DNA from 4 places in the Streptomyces sp. NPDC005774 genome. Region 2 is predicted to be linked to each of the others. Evidence: riboswitches for the same ligand, from Rfam matches in the RefSeq annotation. Region 2 holds a riboswitch; each other region holds the start of a gene.
What was found. A riboswitch is a leader RNA that binds a small molecule or an ion and turns the genes downstream of it on or off. The one in region 2 is predicted to bind cyclic di-AMP.
Positions count from the first base shown of each region.

Region 1 (4,998 bases), on a different contig from region 2:
ACGCCACGGGTGTCGAACCCGGTCGTCACCAGAACCGTGCCGGAGACCGCCGTGAGCGCGGCGATCGCCCGCTCGAAACGCTCGGCCACCTCGTCCGGGTCGCTGCCGGGGCGCAGGATGTCGTTGCCGCCCGCACAGAAAGAAACCAGTGCGGGGGCCAGTTCGACGGCCCGCGGAAGCTGGTCGGCCATGATCTGGTCGAGCAGTTTTCCGCGCACCGCGAGATTTGCGTACCGGAAGTCGCCTTCGGGACGCCGGTCGGCGAGAAGCACCGCAAATCGGTCGGCCCAGCCGACGAATGCCCCGCCGGGGCCGGGGTCACCGACGCCCTCGGTGAAGCTGTCCCCCACCGCCACGTACGACCCGATCACTGCCTTGCTGTCATTCTTCGAATCGTCTGCCACACCCGGACATGATTCACCTTCGAATGTGACCTACGCGACCGTAGGAAGGCATTGACGGGCGGTGAGATAAGCCACTCGCGAAGTGTGGGCCAATTCGGAATAGCCCTCCGCGCGGGGACGTTGAGCGGCGAGCAACGTGACGCACGGAACATCCCCGGCGCTCCCGGAACTCCACCCCGCCGAATCCGCCGAGCCCACCGAACGCGCCAACGCGCCGAAGGCCGGACCCGGGGATCGGGGGTCCGGCCTTCGGCGCGTCAGGCAGGTTGCCTCGGGGGTCAGCCGATGGAGACGCCCTTGCCGCGGAGGTAGGAGACCGGGTCCAGGTCCGAGCCGTAGTCCGGCGTGGCGCGGATCTCGAAGTGCAGGTGCGGGCCGGTCGAGTTGCCGGTGGAGCCCGAGAGGCCGACCTGCTGGCCACCGCTCACGGCCTGGCCGGCCGAGACGGACAGCGAGGACAGGTGGGCGTACTGGGCGTAGCGGCCGTCGTTCAGCTTGATGACGACCTGGTTGCCGTACGAGCCGGCCCAGCCGGCGGAGACGACGGTGCCCGCGCCCACGGCCTTCAGGGAGGTGCCGGTCGGAATGGCGAAGTCGACACCGGTGTGGTAGCCGCTGGACCACATGCTGCCGGCCACCTTGTAGGCGGTGCCGAGACCGCTGCCGGGTACCGGCGAGCTGTAGCCGGAGGCGGTCGCGGCCTGGTTCGCGGTCGTCGAGCCGGAGGAGGACTTCGGCGCGGACTGCTCGGAGGCCTCGCCGGCCGTCGACGAATTCGAGGCGGAGGACGGAGCCGAGGGAGCGGCCGGAGCGGACGAAGAGGGCGCCTCGGAAGAGGAGGACTTCTTCGGCGCGCCGGTCGCGGCGGCCTTGCCGTCGACCGAGAGCTTCAGACCGGGGTGGATGAGCGACGGGTCGTCGCCCACGGTCTCGCGGTTGTCGGAGTAGAGCTGCTTCCAGCCGCCGTCGACGTTCTCGGACTCGGCGATCTTCGCCAGGTAGTCGCCGCCCTTCACGATGTACGTGCGGGTGTCGCCGTTCCTGTCGCCGTCGACCTTCACGCCGTCAGACGTCTTGCCGGCGACGGAATACGACTGGACGGCCTTTTCCGGGGCGGCCTGCGGAGTGGCGGCGTTCGCTCCCGTGGCACCGAGAAGCGGCAGGGCGAGTACGGCGCCACCGGTTCCGGCGACGGCGATGGAACGGGTGAGACGCGAAACGCTGGGACGACGGTGCTTACCCTTTGCGGGCATGACGAATTCCTCTCCGGCGCCTACGAGGTGAGCTGTCGGGTGCGGGCTGGAGATGCCCGGCCGCGTCGAAAACGCGACTTGACCCCAAGCCGTTCCGGAGACCGGAACAGGCAGTCGTACCTGTGGGTCCCCCGCTCCTGCCATACGCGGATCAGAGTGTGAAGGCTCCGGACAGCGGCAGGATTAGGCGTCCGTCCGGATCGATGGCGAACGTAGGCGACCGAGACGCAAAGGGACAAGCCCGATCTTCCGAGCGAAGGCGTTGTTTAGTGATCCATTGACCTGAAAACCGTCACTCGGAGTCGCCCCGAATTTTCGGCACCCCCCGAATCCCCTTGCGCAATACTGGAATTACGTGAACATGGCGACAACGCATCGTCACCTCTATGACGATGCTCACCACCCCATCCCCATCTCCCCGCCTATCGGAGCAAATTACGACTAAACCCCCCAAACGGACAGAACGACCCAATAAGGTAAATATGGATGGCTCGACCGGTCGGCCGCGGGTCCGGCGCGGATCCGTCCACGCCGGCGGCTCCACCGGGACAGTCCCGTCTCCACTCCGACGGCCCCGTCACCAACTCATTGCCCCTGTCAGGCATGTCGTATCGTCGGGTGACACCCGCCGACGCCGCCGCGTCGGCGGCGCAGAGTGGGAGAGGGGCCCCCGTGACGCAGCAGATCCCGTCGACCGAACCCGAGCTCACCGGGGTGCGCAATTTCCGTGATGTGGGAGGCCTGCCGACCGTCGACGGCCACCGGGTGCGGCACGGGGTGCTGTTCCGCAGCGGCCATCTCGCGCACGCCACCGAGGAGGACGCCGCCTTCCTGTCCTCCCTGGGACTGCACACCGTCTTCGACTTCCGTAACGCGGCCGACCACAAGCTGGACGGGCGGGACATCGAACTGCCCGGCGTGCGCAATGTGAATCTGCCGCTGAGCGACCCGGCCGACGGCGCCGAGTTCTGGAGGATGGTCCGCGACGGGGACCTGGACCAGCTCCGCTCGGTCCTCGCCGGCGACAAGGGGGCGAAGCGGATGATCGCCTCGTACCGCGTGACGGTGAGGCAACGCACCGCCGAGCACTCCCGGGTGCTGCTCTCGCTCGCCGAGGAGTGTGTGCCCGCGCTGATGCACTGCGCGGCGGGCAAGGACCGCGCGGGTCTGTCGGTGGCGGTGACACTGCTCGCGCTGGGCGTGGAACGGGACGCGATCTTCGACGACTACCTGAAGTCCAGCGCCGCGCACCGCCGCTACAAGGTGCGCCGCAGCGGCACCCCCGCCTCGGCCTACTCCCCCGAGGTCATGGAGCTGCTCGACCCCCTGTTCGACGCCCGCGCCGAGTATCTGTCGGCCGCGCTGGAGACGATCGAGGAGACCTGGGGCGGCGTGGACCCCTACCTCGAGCAGGCACTCGGACTCACCCCCGAGAACCGGGAGCGGCTGCGCGAGCGCATGCTGGACTGAGTGATCCCCCGGTCGAGCGGACGCTCGACCGGGGGATCACGGAGTCGCTCGGCTCCTGCCGTGTCCGTCCGGGGACTACTGCTTCGCGCCCAGCTCGAACAGCAGATAGATGAAGCCCGCGAAGAGGTGCCCCACCACCACGTAGACGAACAGCCTCACCCACAGGGCGCGGGGAAACTTCTCCTCCAGGTCTTTCATGACAGATCTCCTTGGGTGGGGCCCAGGCACAGGGCGGCCGTGGGACTCTGCAGCAGGGTGTGGACGAACAGCAGCTCGACCCCGTCGGGGTCCTCGGCGGCGATACGGTGCGGGGTCAGCGAGTCGAAGTGCGCGCTGTCACCCGGGGCGAGGCGGTGCAGGGCGTCCCCGAGGCGCAGCCGCAGCCGCCCCTTGAGGACGTACAGCCACTCCTCGCCCGGATGGACCCGCACGATGTCGCCCTGGGCCCCGTACGGGACCTGGACCCGCAGGGCCTGCATCCCGCGCCCGGGGGAACCGGCCTGCCGGTACGTCCAGCCGCCCGCGGAGGTCGGCTCCATGTCGCCGGCGCGCGTCACCGCCTCGCGGACGGCGGCCGTCTCGCCGAGCAGTTCGGAAACCGTCGTACCGTAGATACGGGCGAGGGAGAGCAGCATCGGCAGCGAGGGCTGGCGCTGTCCGGTCTCCAGCCGGGAGAGATGAGCGGGGGAGAGTCCCGCCTCGCGGGCGGCGGCCTCCAGCGTCAGGGAGGCCCGGCGCCTCAGGGCGCGCAGTTGCGGGGCGACCGCGGGGAGCGCGGCGGCCGGTCCGGCCGCCGGCTCGGCCTCGGGGGAACTCATGGCTCCATTCAGCCGTACTTTTGCCTGTGAGGCAAATCCCTTGCCTCACAGGCAAAAAGTGCCTGACCTGCGGAACATCACGGTCTCACCGGTCGGCGACCGCCTGTTTCACCAGTGTCCTGCCGAACTCCCACACCAGACCGCCGTCATGGGCGTCGTCCATGACCGCGGTGAAGGCATCCACGAACCGGTCCACCTCCTGCTCGCCGATGATCAGCGGCGGGATCAGCTTGATCACCTCCAGGTGGTCGCCGGAGACCTGGGTGAGGATCCTGTGCTTCTGCAGCAGCGGGACGACGACCATCTGCGCGAAGAGTCCCTTCCGCGCGGCCTGCAGCATGGCCCAGCGACCGCGCAGCTTCAGAGACCGCGGCCGGCCGAACTCGATGCCGATCATCAGGCCCCGGCCACGGACGTCGGCGAGCAGCTCGTACGTGTCGACGAGGGCCGCGAGCCGGGACCGCAGCAGCTCCCCGGTAGTCCGGACGTTCGCGACGATCTGCTCGTTCTCCATCACCGCCAGCACCGCGAGGCCGGCGGCCATGGCCTGGGCGTTGCCCCCGAAGCTGGCCGAGTGCACCAGCACCCGGTCCATCGACGAGTAGACCTTGCGGAAGATCCAGTCCTTGCCGAGCGTGGCCCCCACCGGCACATAGCCGCCGGAGAGCGCCTTGGCCACGCACACCAGGTCCGGTTCGACCCCTTCCTCGTGCTGGTAGGCGTAGAAGTCGCCGGTCCGTCCGAGGCCGGTCTGCACCTCGTCGGCGATCAGCAGTGCCTTGTGCCGGTGCAGCAGTTCCTGGGCGGCGCGCAGATAGCCGGGCGGGGCCGCGTGCACACCCTTGCCCTGGATGGGTTCCACGATGAGGGCGGCGACGTCGCCCTTGGCCAGCTCCCTCTCCAGCGCGTCCACATCACCCAGGGCTACGGCCGTGTCGGGCAGCAGCGGGGCGAATCCGTCCCGGAAGCCGGACTCGCCGTTGACGGACAGGGAGCCGATGGTCAGCCCGTGGAAAGCGTGCGTGCAGTACAGGACGCGGGACCTGCCGGTGG
Region 1 covers NZ_JBIAIV010000041.1:1,423-6,420, reverse strand. Annotated here, with positions in the region: gene ACFYQA_RS28950 (SGNH/GDSL hydrolase family protein) at 1-371, opposite strand, end outside; gene ACFYQA_RS28945 (peptidoglycan DD-metalloendopeptidase family protein) at 683-1,657, opposite strand; cyclic di-AMP (ydaO/yuaA leader) riboswitch at 1,662-1,824, opposite strand; gene ACFYQA_RS28940 (tyrosine-protein phosphatase) at 2,330-3,127, shown strand; gene ACFYQA_RS28935 (DUF6126 family protein) at 3,203-3,325, opposite strand; gene ACFYQA_RS28930 (helix-turn-helix domain-containing protein) at 3,322-3,945, opposite strand; gene ACFYQA_RS28925 (aspartate aminotransferase family protein) at 4,031-4,998, opposite strand, start outside.
Region 1: linked by a shared signal. The riboswitch ahead of ACFYQA_RS28945 (peptidoglycan DD-metalloendopeptidase family protein) and the one ahead of ACFYQA_RS02180 (M23 family metallopeptidase) in region 2 are both predicted to bind cyclic di-AMP.

Region 2 (4,998 bases):
AACGGCGACGCGATCATCCTGCTGCGCGAGATGCTCACCCCCGACGCGCTGGGCGGGCTGCGCGTCTACTTCCCCGACCCCTGGCCGAAGAAGCGGCACCACAAGCGCCGGCTGATCCAGCCGGCCTTCCTGGACCTCGCCGCGACCCGTCTCGCCCCGGGCGCGACCGTGCACTGCGCCACCGACTGGGAGCCGTACGCCGAGCAGATGCTCGAGGTGCTGACCGCGCACCCCTGCTTCGAGAACACCGTGGCGGACGGCGGTTTCGCACCCCGTCCGGAGTTCCGGCCGCTGACCCGTTTCGAGGGGCAGGGGCTGGCCAAGGGACATGTGGTGAACGACCTGCTCTTCCACCGCGTACACCACGACGACCGGCCCGACAGCCGGGCCGCCGTCCGGCCCGAGGAACAGAACGCCGCCGGCGCCTGAGTCCACCTGGTGTTCCTGCGGGCAGCACCGTTCCCTCGTTAGGGTCAATGCTGTGGCCATCAGCCGTCCGTACCCGACACAGCCCGGTGCGGTCCCCGGCCCCGCGGGGCCGGCCGACGGGCCCTCCCGGCGGCACGCGCACTGGTGGCAGCAGCCCTGGGTGCGCCACGGGGCGCCGACCGCCCTCCTCGCGCTCTCGGGCCTGGTCATCCTGGGCCTGGTCCGCGAGCAGACCGGTACGGAGGGCTTCCTGGTCGGCCTCGGCCTCGCCGTCCTGCCGGTGCCGCTGCTCGTCGCCGCGTTCCGCTGGCTGGACCGGGTCGCACCCGGTCCGTGGCGCAACCTCGTCTTCTCGTTCGCCTGGGGCGCCGGCGCCGCCGCGCTCATGGCGATCGTCGCCAACAGCTTCGCCACGCGGTGGATAGCGACGGAGACGGCCGACCCGTCCCGCGCGGACACGCTCGGCGCGATCGTGATAGCCCCGGTCGTGGAGGAGTCCGTGAAGGCCGCCGCCGTCCTGCTGGTCTTCCTGTTCCGCAGACGCGACTTCACCACGATCCTCGACGGCGTGGTGATCGCCGGGGTCACCGCCACCGGTTTCGCCTTCACCGAGAACATCCTCTACCTCGGCACCGCCTTCGGCACCGACCGGCTCATCGGCGGCAGCGGCGTCTCCTCCGTCACCGCGGCGACGTTCTTCGTCCGCGTCGTCATGTCGCCGTTCGCGCACCCGCTCTTCACGGTCCTCACCGGCATCGGCTTCGGGACGGCCGCGCTCGCCACCGGGCGGCGGCGCCCGGTGCGTTTCCTGCTCCCGCTCGGCGGCCTGCTGCTCGCGATGGGCATGCACGCGCTGTGGAACGTCTCCTCGACCCTCGGCGAGTACGGCTTCTTCGCCGTGTACGCGGCGTTCATGGTTCCGTCGTTCGGCCTGCTGACCTGGCTGGTGGTGTGGACCCGGCAGCGCGAGCTGCGGACCGTGCGGGAGGAACTGCCCACCTACGTCAGGGCGGGTTGGCTGACCCCGGCCCAGCCCTACGCGCTCGGCTCGATGCGGGCCCGGCGCGTCGCCCTGCGGTACGCGCGCGGGCACGGCGGCCGGGCCGCGGCCCGCGCGGTGGCGCAGTACGGGGCGTACGCGACGTCGCTGGCGTTCCTGCGGCACCGGGGGCGCCGCGGCCGCGCGGGCACGGACTTCACCGCGCGGGAGCACGAGCTGCTACGGGAACTGTGGCGGCGCCGCGACACGGCCCGCCCGGCCCTGGAACACGCGGCCCGGGTCACCGCGCCGCCCGCCCCGCCCTGGCCGGTGTACGGGGGGCACGGCGCGTACGGCGTCGTGAACCCCGCCTGTCCCGCGCACCCCGGGTACCCGGCGTCCGGGCCGAATCCGTACGTGTACCCGTACCGCCCCTGAAACGCCGGACCGGCAGTCCTGACGTCGGGGGGTCGTCGTCGGGACTGCCGGGGCTGTGGCTGCGAGAGCACGCGGGAACCGGCCGGGGGCCGGTGTCTCAGACGGTGAGGCCCTTCGACTGCAGCCAGGCCAGCGGATCGATGCCCGAGCCGGAGCCACCGGTGTGCACCTCCAGGTGGAGGTGGGCGCCGGTGGAGTTGCCGGTGGAGCCGACACGGCCGATCACATCGCCGGTGTTGACCTGCTGGCCGACGCTGACGTTGATGGAGGACTGGTGGGCGTACCAGACCTCGGTGCCGTCGTCGAGGGTCAGCACGGTCTTGTAGCCGTAGGAGCCGTCCCAGCCGGCGGAGGTGATCGTGCCGGTGTGGACCGCCTTGATCAGCGTGCCCGTGGGGGCGGCGAAGTCCAGACCGGTGTGCTGGCCGGAGGACCAGTAGGCGCCGGCCTGACCGAAGGTCGAGGAGATGGTGTACGAGGAGGTGGGCAGCGCGTACTGCGTGGCCAGCTTGGCAAGACGCTCGGCCTCGGCCTTCTTCTCGGCCTCCTCCTCCGCCTTCTCCTTGGCGGCGGCGGCCTTCTCCTCCGCATCCTTCTTCGCGGCGGCGGCCTGCTCCTTGGCCTCCTTCTCCGCCTTGGCGACGGCTTCGGCGGCGGCCTTGTCCTCGGCCTGGCTCTGCTGCTGCTCGACCTGGGCCATGATCCGGGCGCGCAGCACCTCGCCGGCGTCGGAGGTGCTGCCGCCCTGCTCGGCCTCGTCGGCGACCGTGCCGATGCTGCTGAGCGGGGTGGCGGAGCCCTGGGGGGTTTCCTCGTCGGAGATGAGGGAACCGACAGAGGGAAGGTCCGGCATCGAGATCGAGACCGGCGGCTTGCCGGTCTGGGCGCTGGCCATGCCGCCACCGGCGACAGCGGCTATGACACCGACGCCCAGGACGGTGGAGCTACGGGCGAGGCCTCCACCGCGCTGCTTGCCGACGCGATGCCGGCCGCGCACGGGAGGAAGGGACTCCGCGGTGGGGTTCCACTCCTCGAAGGGGCCCTCGTCGGTGCGGATGCTGCCGTAGCCGAAGGTCTCGCTGTCGCGCTGGCTCGGCATGAAGGGGGCCTCAGGAGCAGGCCGGTTTGACGCCACGTGGGCGCACTCCTTTCCTTCCTTCTCGCCTACCGGGTTAGCTGACGGGTTCGGAGCAGGAAGGTCTCCTACGCGCGTATACCGCCCGTGTCTCCACGGGGGCATCCGCACGATTCACCCCAAGGTGTTGGTTCCCCGGTTCCCTTGCGGGATTCGGCGCGTGCGCACGGAGCCGACTCGTGTGACGGCTGGGACGACCGCGCTGCGTTATCGAACGTTAATAGACGGAGGGCTCGTATTCCAAGCCGTTCCTCTTGATCGTTAACGATTCCGCACAGACTTAAGCGCCACGACCACCTCAAAACGGGCGAGTTGACTTCCCCTCATTCGTCACACTGGACCTGACGACACGTCAGTCGTTATGCGCAGCGCGGTGGCCCGATCACCTGGCGTGACATCGGTGCGGAAGGGCTGCCCGGGGGACGCGTTCTCGAAACCTCCGCCGGAAGACCCGGAAGACGGGTCCTGGGCCGAGAAGGGGGAACGGGAACGACCGAGGGCCGGAACCCTTTCGGATTCCGGCCCTCGACCTTCAGTAGCGGGGACAGGATTTGAACCTGCGACCTCTGGGTTATGAGCCCAGCGAGCTACCGAGCTGCTCCACCCCGCGCCGTTGTGTAACCAGCATACGGCATCCGCGGGGCACTCCGCACACACATGCCCGCCGCCCCTCCGTCACCGGCCGGTCAGATGGCCGTTCGGCGCCTCGGCGGCCTCCTTGTGCTCCGGCAGAACGACGACCGTGGCACCCTCCGCGGCCAGCACGCCACTGCCGTCGGCGCCCGCCACGAAGGTGTCCGGCTCCCGCCAGGCGGTGACCACCCGCCGTACCCCCGCGTCCAGGATCAGCCGGGCGCAGGGCTCCGGACGGGATGCGCGGCGGGCACAGGGTTCCAGGCTGGAGTACACGGTGGCGGTCGCGAGCCGCGGGTCCGCGGGGTCGATCCTGGCGAGGGCGGCCTCCTCGGCGTGCACCGTCGGGTCGCCGGCCTCGCGGGAGTGGCCGCGCGCCAGTTCGGTGCCGTCGGCCGCCACGACCACCGCGCCCACACTGAACGCCGTCTCCGAGGGCGGGCACCGGTCCGCCAGTTCACAGGCGAGGGCCAGCCAGTGGTGGTCGGCGGCCACCGGGAGCGGGCCGGTGCCGGGGGCGGTGGGCTCGTAGCGCATGAGGACGACGTCGCCGATGGGGCGGGTCTCCGACAGCCGCAGCCGGCCGCCCTGGTAGGTGCCGGGGCCGAAGAGGCGGGCGGCGTCCGGGTCCCCGACGAAGAGCGGGGCGAGGACCAGCTGGAGCTCGTCTGCGAGGCCCTGGGTGAGGAGCTGGGTGTGGATCAGACCGCCGCCCTCGACCATGAGCCGCCGGACGCCGTACGCGTCGTACAGGTGCGTCAGGAGCCGCCGCCAGTCGAGTTCGGCACCGAGCGGCACGATGTCGGCGGCGATGCCGTGCGCGCGGGCGCGTTCGGCACCCTTGTCACTCGTGTAGAGGACCTTCGCGCCGCCGGTGTGCCAGAACCGCGCCGCCGGGTCCAGGTCGCCCGAGCCGCTGACGGTGACCTTCAGCGGGTATGCGGGGCGGCCCTCGGCGACCCGGGCGGCACGCCGCTCGGGCGCGTTGACCAGCAGCCGGGGGTTGTCGGCGCGGATCGTGCCGGCGCCGATCAGGATCGCGTCGACCGACGCCCGTACCTCGTCGACCCGGTCGAAGTCCTCCGGACCGGACAGCAGCAGCCGTTCGGGGCCGGTGTCGTCGAGATACCCGTCGAGCGAGACGGCGGCGGACAGCAGGACGTACGGGTGGGGCATCGACGGCGCTCCTGACAGGGACGGCGGGCAGGACAGGGCTGGACTGGACTGAGCTGGGCCGGACTGGGCCGGACTGGGCCGGCGCAGAGAGTCTTGCACCCGGTGTGTCCCCGCGCGGAGGGAAGCCGTACGGTGTGCCACCGCCACGTGGCGCGAAACCGTACGGCGCGAACCGTACGGCGTGGAAACGCGGTGACTCGCCGAGTCC
Region 2 covers NZ_JBIAIV010000002.1:15,439-20,436, forward strand. Annotated here, with positions in the region: gene trmB (tRNA (guanosine(46)-N7)-methyltransferase TrmB) at 1-429, shown strand, start outside; gene ACFYQA_RS02175 (PrsW family intramembrane metalloprotease) at 482-1,846, shown strand; gene ACFYQA_RS02180 (M23 family metallopeptidase) at 1,944-2,981, opposite strand; cyclic di-AMP (ydaO/yuaA leader) riboswitch at 2,993-3,150, opposite strand; tRNA gene ACFYQA_RS02185 (tRNA-Met) at 3,518-3,591, opposite strand; gene ACFYQA_RS02190 (dihydrofolate reductase family protein) at 3,657-4,790, opposite strand.

Region 3 (4,998 bases), on a different contig from region 2:
GTCGCGAGCCCGGGGACCGGCTCGCACACGTACCGCACGCGCTCCCCGTACTTCCGGTGCACCAGGTCGCGTGTCTCGTCCGTCACGGGCGTGTTGTCGACGACGACGATCTCGAAGTGCGGATGGTCCTGCGCGAGGAGCGAGTCGAGGGCGCGGGCGAGCTGTCCGGCCCGCTCCCGGGTGGCCACGACGACCGAGGTGAAGGGTGGCGGCACGGTGCTCTCCACGGCCGCCTCCGTCGTGCCGGGACCTCGCCCTTGCGCCTGGACTTGCGCCTGGACTTGCGCCTGGACCTGCGCCTGCCGTGCGAGCGCCGCCAGGACCGTCGTCGGATCGGCCCCCTCCGGGACCCTTCCCAGCAGTGTGCCCACCGGCAGGCCGTCTCTCCTGACCAGCAGGAACACCTCGCCGTGCGTCACCGGCGGGCTGCCCGGACCGGGTTTCAGGACGGTCTCCTCACCGTTCAGGTCCAGTTCGGCGACCTGAACCGCGCCGATGTCCAGGAACCGCCGTATCTCCTCCTGCGTACGCGCTGTGCGGGACATGAGCCCTCCCTCCTCACGAACGGTTGAACCATCGAACCGGCGAACGGTTGTCGCGAGCTGCCGTTGCCGTCCCCAGCGGTTCTCGCGGCCGGGACCCCTCACGGCCGGCGCAGCCGCGCCGTCCCCTTCAAGGTCCGCGACGCCAGCGAGGCGAGACGCGGCCGGGCGACGACGAAGCCGTGCGCGCGGCGGGCGGGCTCGCGGCGCAGCAACTGAAGTGCGGCGCCCAGGCCCGGACGCGTCGCCTCCCCTTCGTAGACGGCGCGTTCGCCCGTCTTCAGGGAGTCCTTGTACTCGGCCGGGCCGCGGCCCATGTCGAGCAGGCCGATGCCCTCGCCGGCCGCCGCCTCGGCCATCCGCAGATGCAGCACGAGTCCCGGCGAGAACTTCGCGAACTCCGGTTCGTACGCCGGGAACCAGCAGGCCAGCACCGAGGCCGAGCGCAGGCCGAAGTGGGCGGCCACGGGACGGTCCCCGGCGTACAGGACGGACAGCGTGCCCGTGCACTCCGGAGCCCGGGTCCCGGCCAGATGGCCCACGAGCCGGGTGATCCACTCCTGCGCGAACCGGTCGCGGCGCCCGGTCCTGCGGTACTGCGCCGACTTCCACCCGATGAGCGCGCGGAGCGCGGCCGGGTCGCGTTCGTCGAACACGAACCGCACCGGTCCGGCCTGCCGGCCGAGCCGGCGCTCCTTGGCCAGGGTGGTCTTCAGGAACTTCGGCGACTGGGCGCGCAGCACGGTCTCGTAGGTCTCGTACCCCTTCTCCACGTCGATGACGAAGGTGGCGTGCTCCTCGGCCGCGTGCGGGACGAACAGGGCCTGGTCCGCCTCCAGGTTGTCGAAGGCGAAGCTCGACACCGAACAGGCACGCAGCAGTTCATCGGTCGCCGGCGCCAGACCCGGCCTCAGGACGGCGCCCTGGCAGTCCGAGACGCCGAGCCCGATCGCCCGGCCCTGCCCCAACGCACCCCGCTCGTACGGCAGAAATCCGGCCGGCTCGGCGGACGCCCCCTCGTACAGCACCGCGACCCGGGCCTGCGGCCGCACCCGCGACACGGCGGTGGCGAACTCCGGTTCCATGAAAGGGCTGCGCGGCGCCTCCGTCGCGGCGCGCAGCTCGCGCCACCGTTCCCGCTCTCCCTCGCCGAGCTCCTCGAGCCTCAGCACACGCGTGCGTCCACTGCTCACCTGACCCCCCGATCAAGTCCCCCCTGGACACTTGGAAGGTACCGCCCAAGACCACGAGGGCGGTAGGTAGCGGAGCATGTTGTTGCCAAGTGGTGCAGAGGCCGCAGATGGCGCCCGGGGCACCCGCGCCTCGGGCACCCGCGCCTCTGGTGGAGCGGGCCGGGTGGAGCGGGCCGGGCCGGGTGAACCGGGCCGGGTGGGCTCGGGCGTGGTGAGTCGGGCGGGTGCGGTATCCGTATTCTCTGATCATGGCCGCACCCACCGATTGCTCGCTCATCGCCACCGACCTGGACGGGACGCTGCTGCGCGGCGACGACACCCTCTCCGACCGCTCCCTCGCCGCGCTGGCGCTGGCGGCGCGGGCCGGTGCCCGGCACCTCGTGGTGACGGGGCGCCCGGCGCCCAGAGTGCGGCCGCTCCTGGACGACCTGGGGGCCACCGGGCTCGCGGTGTGCGGACAGGGCGCGCAGGTGTACGAGGCCGGTACGGACCGGCTGCTGTGGTCGGTCACCCTGGACCGGGAACTGGCGGAGACCGCACTGGGGAAGATCGAGGCCGAGGTCGGGGAGCTGTACGCCGCGGTCGACCAGGACGGGGTGGACGGACTCACCCTGATCGAACCGGGCTATCTGATGCCGCACCCGACGCTGCCCGCCGTGCGGGTCGAACGGCGGGACGATCTGTGGGTCCGGCCGATCAGCAAGGTGCTGCTGCGCCATCCCCACCTGACCGACGACGAGTTGGCGGCGACGGCCCGTTCGGTGGTCGGCTCGCTGGCCACGGTCACCATGTCGGGTCCGGGCACCGTGGAACTCCAGCCGTGCGGTGTGACCAAGGCGACCGGTCTCGCGCTGGCCGCCGAGCACCTGGGGCTGGAAGCCGGGCGGACCGTCGCCTTCGGCGACATGCCCAACGACATCCCGATGTTCGACTGGGCGGCCCACGGAGTCGCCATGGCCAACGCGCACCCCGAGCTCAAGGCGGTGGCCGACGAGGTCACCACGTCGAACGAGGACGACGGCGTGGCCGTCGTCCTCGAGCGGTTGTTCGGCGGAACGGAGCCGCACGTGCACCCGCACGTGCTGCCCCGCCCCTGGTCCGGGAGGGTGTCCCGGTAGGCCTCGGTGCCGTCGGTGTTCCGGCGTCCCGATGGGCCCGGGTGTCTCAGTAGGCGCCGAAGACGTTGTCGATGGAGCCGTAGCGGTCCGCCGCGTAGTTGCAGGCCGCCGTGATGTTCGCGACCGGGTCGAACGGGTCGAAGGTCGTGCCGGGCACGTGGTAGGCCTGGAAGGTCGGGTCGATGACCTGGAGCAGGCCCTTCGACGGGGTGCCGGCCACGGCGTTGGAGTCCCACAGGTTGATGGCCTGCGGGTTGCCGGACGACTCGCGCAGGATGTTGCGGTGGATGGAGTCGTAGCTGCCGGGGATGCCGTGCTGTGCCATGACGGACAGCGACTCGCGGATCCAGCCGTCGAGGTTGTCCGGGTACGCGGTCACGGAGCCGGCGCCGGACGTCGCGGCAGCGGCGGGCGTGGCGGCGGAGGCGGCGGTGGCGCCGAACAGCGGGAGGGCGACTGCCACGACGCCGGCGACGGCGAGGGAGCGGACGAGGCGGGAGCGGCCGAAGCGGCGGGGCGAACCGGATGCGGTCATGTCTGTGTTCCTCTCCTACGCCTGCGAGGTGAGCTGTCGGGTTCGGGCGGGAGAGTGCCCGGCCGTGCCCCTGCGGGCATGGCTTCACCCCGAGCCGTTCCGGGTGCGAACCGGTCCGGCGGCTTACCTGGGTCCCCCGCTCCTGCCGTGCGTGAGTTCATCGATGGGTGGCGCGGGCGGTGGCAGGATTCGGCGTCCGCCCGACAGGCCGGGAACGTATGCGAGTGCACTTGTCGGAAACAAGTGCAACCGTCACGGATCACGCTGTTTGATCTTGTATCCGGGCGTTTGCGGCACTTGGCCCTTTGCGGATGCCAAGAGTCAACTCGCTTTCGGGGCAAGGGGAATCGCCGACGGGTGTGAGGGGTGGGTGTGCCGGGGGGTGCGTGACTCACTTCACTGGCCGCACGGCGCGTTCGCATTTGCCACCAGGAGGGATTTACTTGGCAATTGCGGCAAATCGTGCGCCTGGGCGGGCAGGATGGTCCGGGTGTCGGACCGCGTGCTGGATCGCGTGTCGGATCATGGTTCGGATCGTGGTTCGGGGTGCGTCCCGAGGGTGGGTCGTCACGCCCGAAAGGCGAGGAATATCCTTTGTTACCAACTGATCAGAAACGATCTGGTTGTGATCCGATATCGGAGGGTGCCGTGAGACGCCGTGCACGCGTGCGCAGGTGAGTCTGGGGAATGTGGGTGCTGGCGGTGATCGAAACATGACCGGATACGCTGACTCGAGTGATGTCAGCGACCTATCGACAGACTGTGCAAGACGTCTAAGCGCCAGTGGACACCAGCAGACAGGAGACCTCTCGTGACCGTCGTCGGGCCGTTCGGGCTGAGCGTGCGGGACCAGGCTCTGGAAGCCGATGTCCAGGCCGGGATGACGGCTGTCGAGGAGGGGCTGCTCGAGGCCACCAAGAGTGAGGTGCCCTTCATCACGGAGGCCGCCCAGCACCTGGTGCGGGCCGGGGGCAAGCGGTTCCGGCCGCTGCTCGTGATGCTCTCCGCCCAGTTCGGCGATCCCTACGCGCCCGGCGTCGTGCCGTCCGCCGTGGTCGTGGAGCTGACCCACCTGGCCACGCTGTACCACGACGACGTGATGGACGCCGCCGCCGTACGGCGTGGGGTGCCCAGCGCCAACACCCGTTGGGGTAACTCCGTCGCCGTCCTCACCGGTGACTTCCTCTTCGCCCGCGCCTCGCACATCCTGGCCGACCTCGGACCGGAGGCCGTACGGGTGCAGGCCGAGGCGTTCGAGCGACTGGTCACCGGTCAGATCCTGGAGACCGCGGGGCCGCAGGACGGCCGGGACCCGGTCGACCACTACCTGGACGTCCTCAGCGGAAAGACCGGCTCGCTGGTCGCCGTCTCCTGCCGGTTCGGCGCCATGATGGCCGGGGCCGACGACACCGTCGTGGACGTGCTGACCCAGTACGGCGAGCGCCTCGGGGTCGCCTTCCAGTTCGCCGACGACGTACTGGACATCGCCTCCGACTCCCACGAGTCCGGCAAGACCCCGGGCACCGACCTGCGCGAGGGCATCCCGACCCTGCCCGTGCTGCGGCTGCGCGAGCGGACGGCCCGGCTGGGACTGGCCGAGGACATCGCCC
Region 3 covers NZ_JBIAIV010000001.1:101,134-106,131, forward strand. Annotated here, with positions in the region: gene ACFYQA_RS00490 (glycosyltransferase) at 1-545, opposite strand, end outside; gene ACFYQA_RS00495 (GNAT family N-acetyltransferase) at 644-1,735, opposite strand; gene ACFYQA_RS00500 (HAD family hydrolase) at 1,984-2,853, shown strand; gene ACFYQA_RS00505 (transglycosylase SLT domain-containing protein) at 2,900-3,388, opposite strand; cyclic di-AMP (ydaO/yuaA leader) riboswitch at 3,394-3,561, opposite strand; gene ACFYQA_RS00510 (polyprenyl synthetase family protein) at 4,200-4,998, shown strand, end outside.
Region 3: linked by a shared signal. The riboswitch ahead of ACFYQA_RS00505 (transglycosylase SLT domain-containing protein) and the one ahead of ACFYQA_RS02180 (M23 family metallopeptidase) in region 2 are both predicted to bind cyclic di-AMP.

Region 4 (4,998 bases), on a different contig from region 2:
GTCGGGGTCGCCGTCGCGGAGTTCGACGGCCTCGAAGGCGCCGGTGGAGGCGCCGGACGGGACGGCGGCACGACCCGTGCTGCCGTCGTCGAGGCCGACCTCGACCTCGACCGTGGGATTGCCTCGGGAGTCCAGGATTTCCCGGGCTACGACGACGTCGATGGACGGCACGAGCATCTCCTTCATGGATGTGACGTGGTTCAGCGGGGCCACGGGGCCCTGCGGACCCGAGCCTATCCGGCTCGGGGCGATCGGCCATCCGGTCGGCCGCTTCGCGGACAGAACCGAGAGTAAATTGTTTCCGAACGGAACAAAGGCGGTATCGGAAAACCGGGAGACGGAAAACCGCGAGACGGGGGGCGGGAGGCCGGGAGACGGGGGCGGGAGGCCGGGAGACGGGAGACGGGAGGCCGAGTCCAGCACCGCGTACGGACCGGATCCAGCACCTGATACGGAAAAGCCCCGCCCCGGCGCGTACGGGGGATACGCGCCGGGGCGGGGCAAGGACCCCGTGGGGGCGGGGCGGGACGTGCGGCCGCGCCTTACTTCAGGTGCAGCTGCTGACCCGGGTAGATGAGGTCGGCGTCCTCGACGATGTCGTCGTTCAGCTTGAACAGCTTGTCCCAGCCGCCCTTGACGTCGTGCTCCGAGGCGATCGAGCTGAGGGTGTCGCCCTTGACGACCTTGTACTCGCCGTCGCCCTTCTCGACCTTCTCGCCGGTCGGGGTGGTGACGGTCTTCTTGGCGGCCGGACGCTCGTCGGAGCGGGAGGCCTTCTGCTCGGCGGAACGCTCGGGGGCGGCCTCGGTGCTCCGCTCCTGGGACTCCTGCTTCGGAGCCTCCTGCTTCGGAGCCTCCTGCGAGGAGCCGCTGCTCTGGCGGCCGGAGCTCTGGTTGCCCGATCCCTCGGCGGAGCCGCCACCGCTGTGGGCGGCGTTGGACAGGCCCTTGCCGCAGACCGGCCAGGCACCCTTGCCCTGGCCCGCGAGGACCTTCTCGGCGATCTCTATCTGCTGGGCCTTGCTGGCCTGGTCGGCGGTGCCGGCGTGCGCCGTGCCGCCGTAGCCGGCCCAGGTGGAGGCGGAGAACTGCAGACCGCCGTAGTAACCGTTGCCGGTGTTGATCGACCAGTTGCCGCCGGACTCGCACTGGGCGACGGCGTTCCACTCGGAGGCGGTTGCGGCGGAAGCATTGCCGGCCGCCATCAGCGGGGCGGCGACAGCGGCACCGGTGACGCCGGCGACGGCGATGACACGGGTGGCCTTGGACGGACGGCGGTGCTTGCCCTTGCCGGAAAACAGCATGGTTGGATCCCCTCACCGACGCCTACGAGGTGAGCTGTCGGGTTCGGGCCGGTTGAGTTGCCCGGCCGCGTCCCTCCCGGGACGCGACTTCACCCCAAGCCGCATCCGGCTTTCTCCACCGGATCCGGCGCCTACCTTGGGTCCCCCGCTCCTGCCTACGGCGCATGACGCGACGACTGTTCCCGTGCTGCCACTGGCAGGATTCGGCGTGGTGGCGGCCGGGGCCCGCGATGGCGAGCGGTCACGACCGTAGACACGGGATCGGCGGATTATCAAAGACGATCAGGGCTTCTGAGACCTATCTCTCATCGCCTTTAAATCGGACATTCGTCGCGAAACGTGACCCTCAATTGGCTTTGTCGGCGCGCTTTTTCGCGCGCCGACCCACCTGCCGCCCCGTCACCGGCCGACCGGCGCACGCCCGCCGCCCGGCCGGGAGAGGCCTGCGCGCCCGACTGCCGACCGGATGTCAGCCGTTGTCCGATTAGGACCCGAACCCGAGCGCCTGACCGGGAAGGATGAGGTTCGGGACGGCCGCGCCCACGACCTCGCCCCCTTCGCCGTACTGGGCGAGCCATCCACCGCCGAAAGCGGGGGAATCGGAGTCGGCCGAGGAACCGCTGCCGGAGTTCGTGCCGGAGCCGCCCGACGGGGACGAGCCGTCAAGACCGCGCGCGAAGCCGAGGCCGCCGCGCGAGGCGTGCCGGCCGGAGGATCCGGCGTCGCGGTCCTCCCGCACCTCTTCCTCGGCGCTGGCGCCGCGGTGACGGCCGCCGCCGGAGTCCTCGCCGTCGACCGATGCCGAAGCGCCACCCTCCTGCCCCGACTTGTCGGATTTCTCACCCTTGACGGGGGTAGAGGCGGAGGGAGAGGTGGAAGCGTCGGGCTCGGCCGATCCGTCCGCACCCTCTTCCTTCTCCTTGCCGTCCGCGGCGCCCTTGGCGTCCTTCGCGTCCGACGAGGAGTCGGAGGACTGGGACGGCGACGGAGTGGCGGACCTTCCGGGACCGGACTTGTCCGTCGAGTCGCCCTGCGTACCGGTGTCGACGTCGGGCACGGACAAGTCCTGGCCCAGGCCCCCCAGCAGCCCGCAGGCCCTCCACGCGCCGACACCCTGGTCGGCGAGGATCTTCTCGGCCACCGCTATCTGCTGGCCGCGGCTGGCCTGGTCGGCGCTGGTCGCGTAGTCGAGGCCGCCGTACTTCTCCCAGTCCCCCTGGGCCAACTGCAGGCCACCGTAGTAACCGTTGCCGGAGTTCTGGCTCCAAGAGCCACCGGACTCGCACTCGGCGACCCTGTCCCAGGTCGAGCCGTCGGCCGCGCTGGCCGCGCCGGCGCCGAGGAGGGGGATCGCGATGGCCGAGCCGGTCACTCCGGCCGCGACGAGGAGAGCCGGAGCCTGGCGGGGGCGACGGTGACGACCGTTCCCGGAGAGCATGCGGAGACCTTTCGCAGACAACGGTTGCTCGCACGGCGGTTCGAGCTGTGGTGCCGCAAGAACGAGACGCCGTGCTTGATGGGTGAACGTATCGGCAGTCGAACGTCTGTCACAAGTTCATGCCGCGCAGATCACATAAAGATCACAGAGGTGAGCGAGTGTCATCTTCACGCTGGTCCCGCCGGGGTTCGACGGACCGTGTCCACAACGGACCTGACGGTCACTTGCCCGAGGACGAAAGGCAGCCGGAGGCCGGCCCGGGGCGGACTCGGCGGCCATCCGGGGCATTTCGGAATGCGTGCCGAGCACGGCGCTCTGTAGGCGACATCACGTCGGCAGCGCGGTGAATCGCACCGGCAGTGTGCGCAGTCCGCGCATGATGAGACCGCCGCGCCAGCGCAGTTCGGCCGGTTCCGCGGCGAGTTCGAGGTCCGGCAGACGGGTCAGCAGCGTGGCGAGCGCGGTCTGGCCCTCCAGGCGGGCCAGGGGAGCGCCGAGGCAGTAGTGGATGCCGTGGCCGTATCCCAGATGCTGGTTGTCGCGCCGTGCGAGGTCGAGCGTGTCGGGGTCGGTGAACCGCTCCGGGTCCCGGTCCGCGGCGGCCAGGACGACGAGGACCGGGTCGCCGACCGAGATGTGCTGCCCGCCGAGGGTGAGCGCCTCGGTGGCGAACCGCCAGGTGGCCAGCTCCACGGGACCGTCGTAGCGCAGGAGTTCCTCCACTCCGGTCTCCAGCAGTCCGCGTTCCCCGGCGGCGAGGGACGTCTGCAGGCGCTCGCGCTGCTCGGGGTGGGTGAGGAGGGCGTAGGCGCCGTTGCCGATGAGGTTGACGGTGGTCTCGAAGCCCGCGAACAGCAGGATGAACGCCATGGCGGCGGCCTCGTTCTCGGTGAGGTGCTCACCGTGGTCGGAGGCACGGATCAGACCGGAGATGAGGTCCTCGCCGGGGGCGGGTTCGGCGGGCAGGGCCTCGCGCTTGCGGTGGATCAGATCGGCCAGGTAGGCGCGCATCTTCTTCACCGACCGGGCGACGCCGCCTCTGGGACCGCCTTGATGCCGGATCATCATGGCCGCCCAGTCGCGGAAGTCGTCCTGGTCCTCCCGGGGTACGCCGAGCAGGTCGCAGATGGCGTAGATGGGGAGAGGGAAGGCGAAATCGTGGATGAGGTCGGCGGAGCCGCTGTCCGCGAACCGGTCGATGAGCCCGTCGGTGAGCTCCTGCACCCGGGGCGCGAACTCGGCGACCCGGCGCGGTGTGAACGCCTTGCTGACCAGCCGGCGCAGCCGGGTGTGGTCCGGCGGATCGATGTTGAGCAGATGCGACATCAGCTCGGCCTTGCGCTCGCCGGGGATACCGGTCCTGCCCTTGGCATGGGCGGGCTCGTCGTGGTGCGCCGGGTTCTTGGAGAGGCGGGGGTCGGCGAGCGTCAGCTTGGCGTCGGCGTACCGGGTGACCAGCCAGGCCTCCACCCCGCTGGGCAGCCGCGTCCGGTGCACGGGCGCGTGCTCCCTCAGCCAGGCGTACGCGGGATAGGGGTCACTCGCGAACTCCCAGGTGAAGAGTTCGGGGGCGCCGTTCTCGGGCTGGGACTGGGACTGGTGCTGGTCGGTCACCGCTCGACCGTATCCGGCGGCACCCGGGGAGGTACGCCCTGCTCCCCGCGACGGGTGCCTGGCCGCACGCGGGCGGGCGCGTCTACTCCCCCACGCCCTCCGCGGCCCGTATCGCGTCCCGGTAGACCCGGGCGGCCGCGCGCAGCGCCGTCTCCGGGTCGGCGCCCTCCGCCTCGGCCCGCACCGCGAGGCCGAGCAGTTCGTAGCCGATGCCCTCCGCCCGGGGCAGGGGGACGTCCAGCCCGGCCGTGCGGACCCGGGAGGCGAGTTTGGCGGCGAGGGCCAGGCCGGGCTGACCCATGGGAATGCCCTCGGTGACCGAGGTGCGCTGCTTCTCGACGGCCTTGGTCCGCAGCCAGTGCGCCTTGACCTCCTCGGGGGTGGTCGCCGTCTCGTCGCCGAAGACGTGCGGGTGACGGTGGATGAGCTTGGCGACGATGCCGCCGGCCACGTCGTCGACGGAGAAGGGCTCCTCCGGGTGCTCCTCGGCGATCCGGGCGTGGAAGACGACCTGGAGGAGGACGTCGCCCAGTTCTTCGCGCAGTTCGTCCCGGTCGCCCTCCTCGATCGCCTCGACGAGTTCGTACGCCTCCTCGATGCCGTACTTCGCCAGGCCCTTGTGGGTCTGCCGGGAGGACCAGG
Region 4 covers NZ_JBIAIV010000045.1:27,291-32,288, forward strand. Annotated here, with positions in the region: gene eno (phosphopyruvate hydratase) at 1-171, opposite strand, end outside; gene ACFYQA_RS30425 (transglycosylase family protein) at 543-1,304, opposite strand; cyclic di-AMP (ydaO/yuaA leader) riboswitch at 1,309-1,477, opposite strand; gene ACFYQA_RS30430 (transglycosylase family protein) at 1,789-2,742, opposite strand; gene ACFYQA_RS30435 (cytochrome P450) at 3,070-4,356, opposite strand; gene ACFYQA_RS30440 (nucleoside triphosphate pyrophosphohydrolase) at 4,439-4,998, opposite strand, start outside.
Region 4: linked by a shared signal. The riboswitch ahead of ACFYQA_RS30425 (transglycosylase family protein) and the one ahead of ACFYQA_RS02180 (M23 family metallopeptidase) in region 2 are both predicted to bind cyclic di-AMP.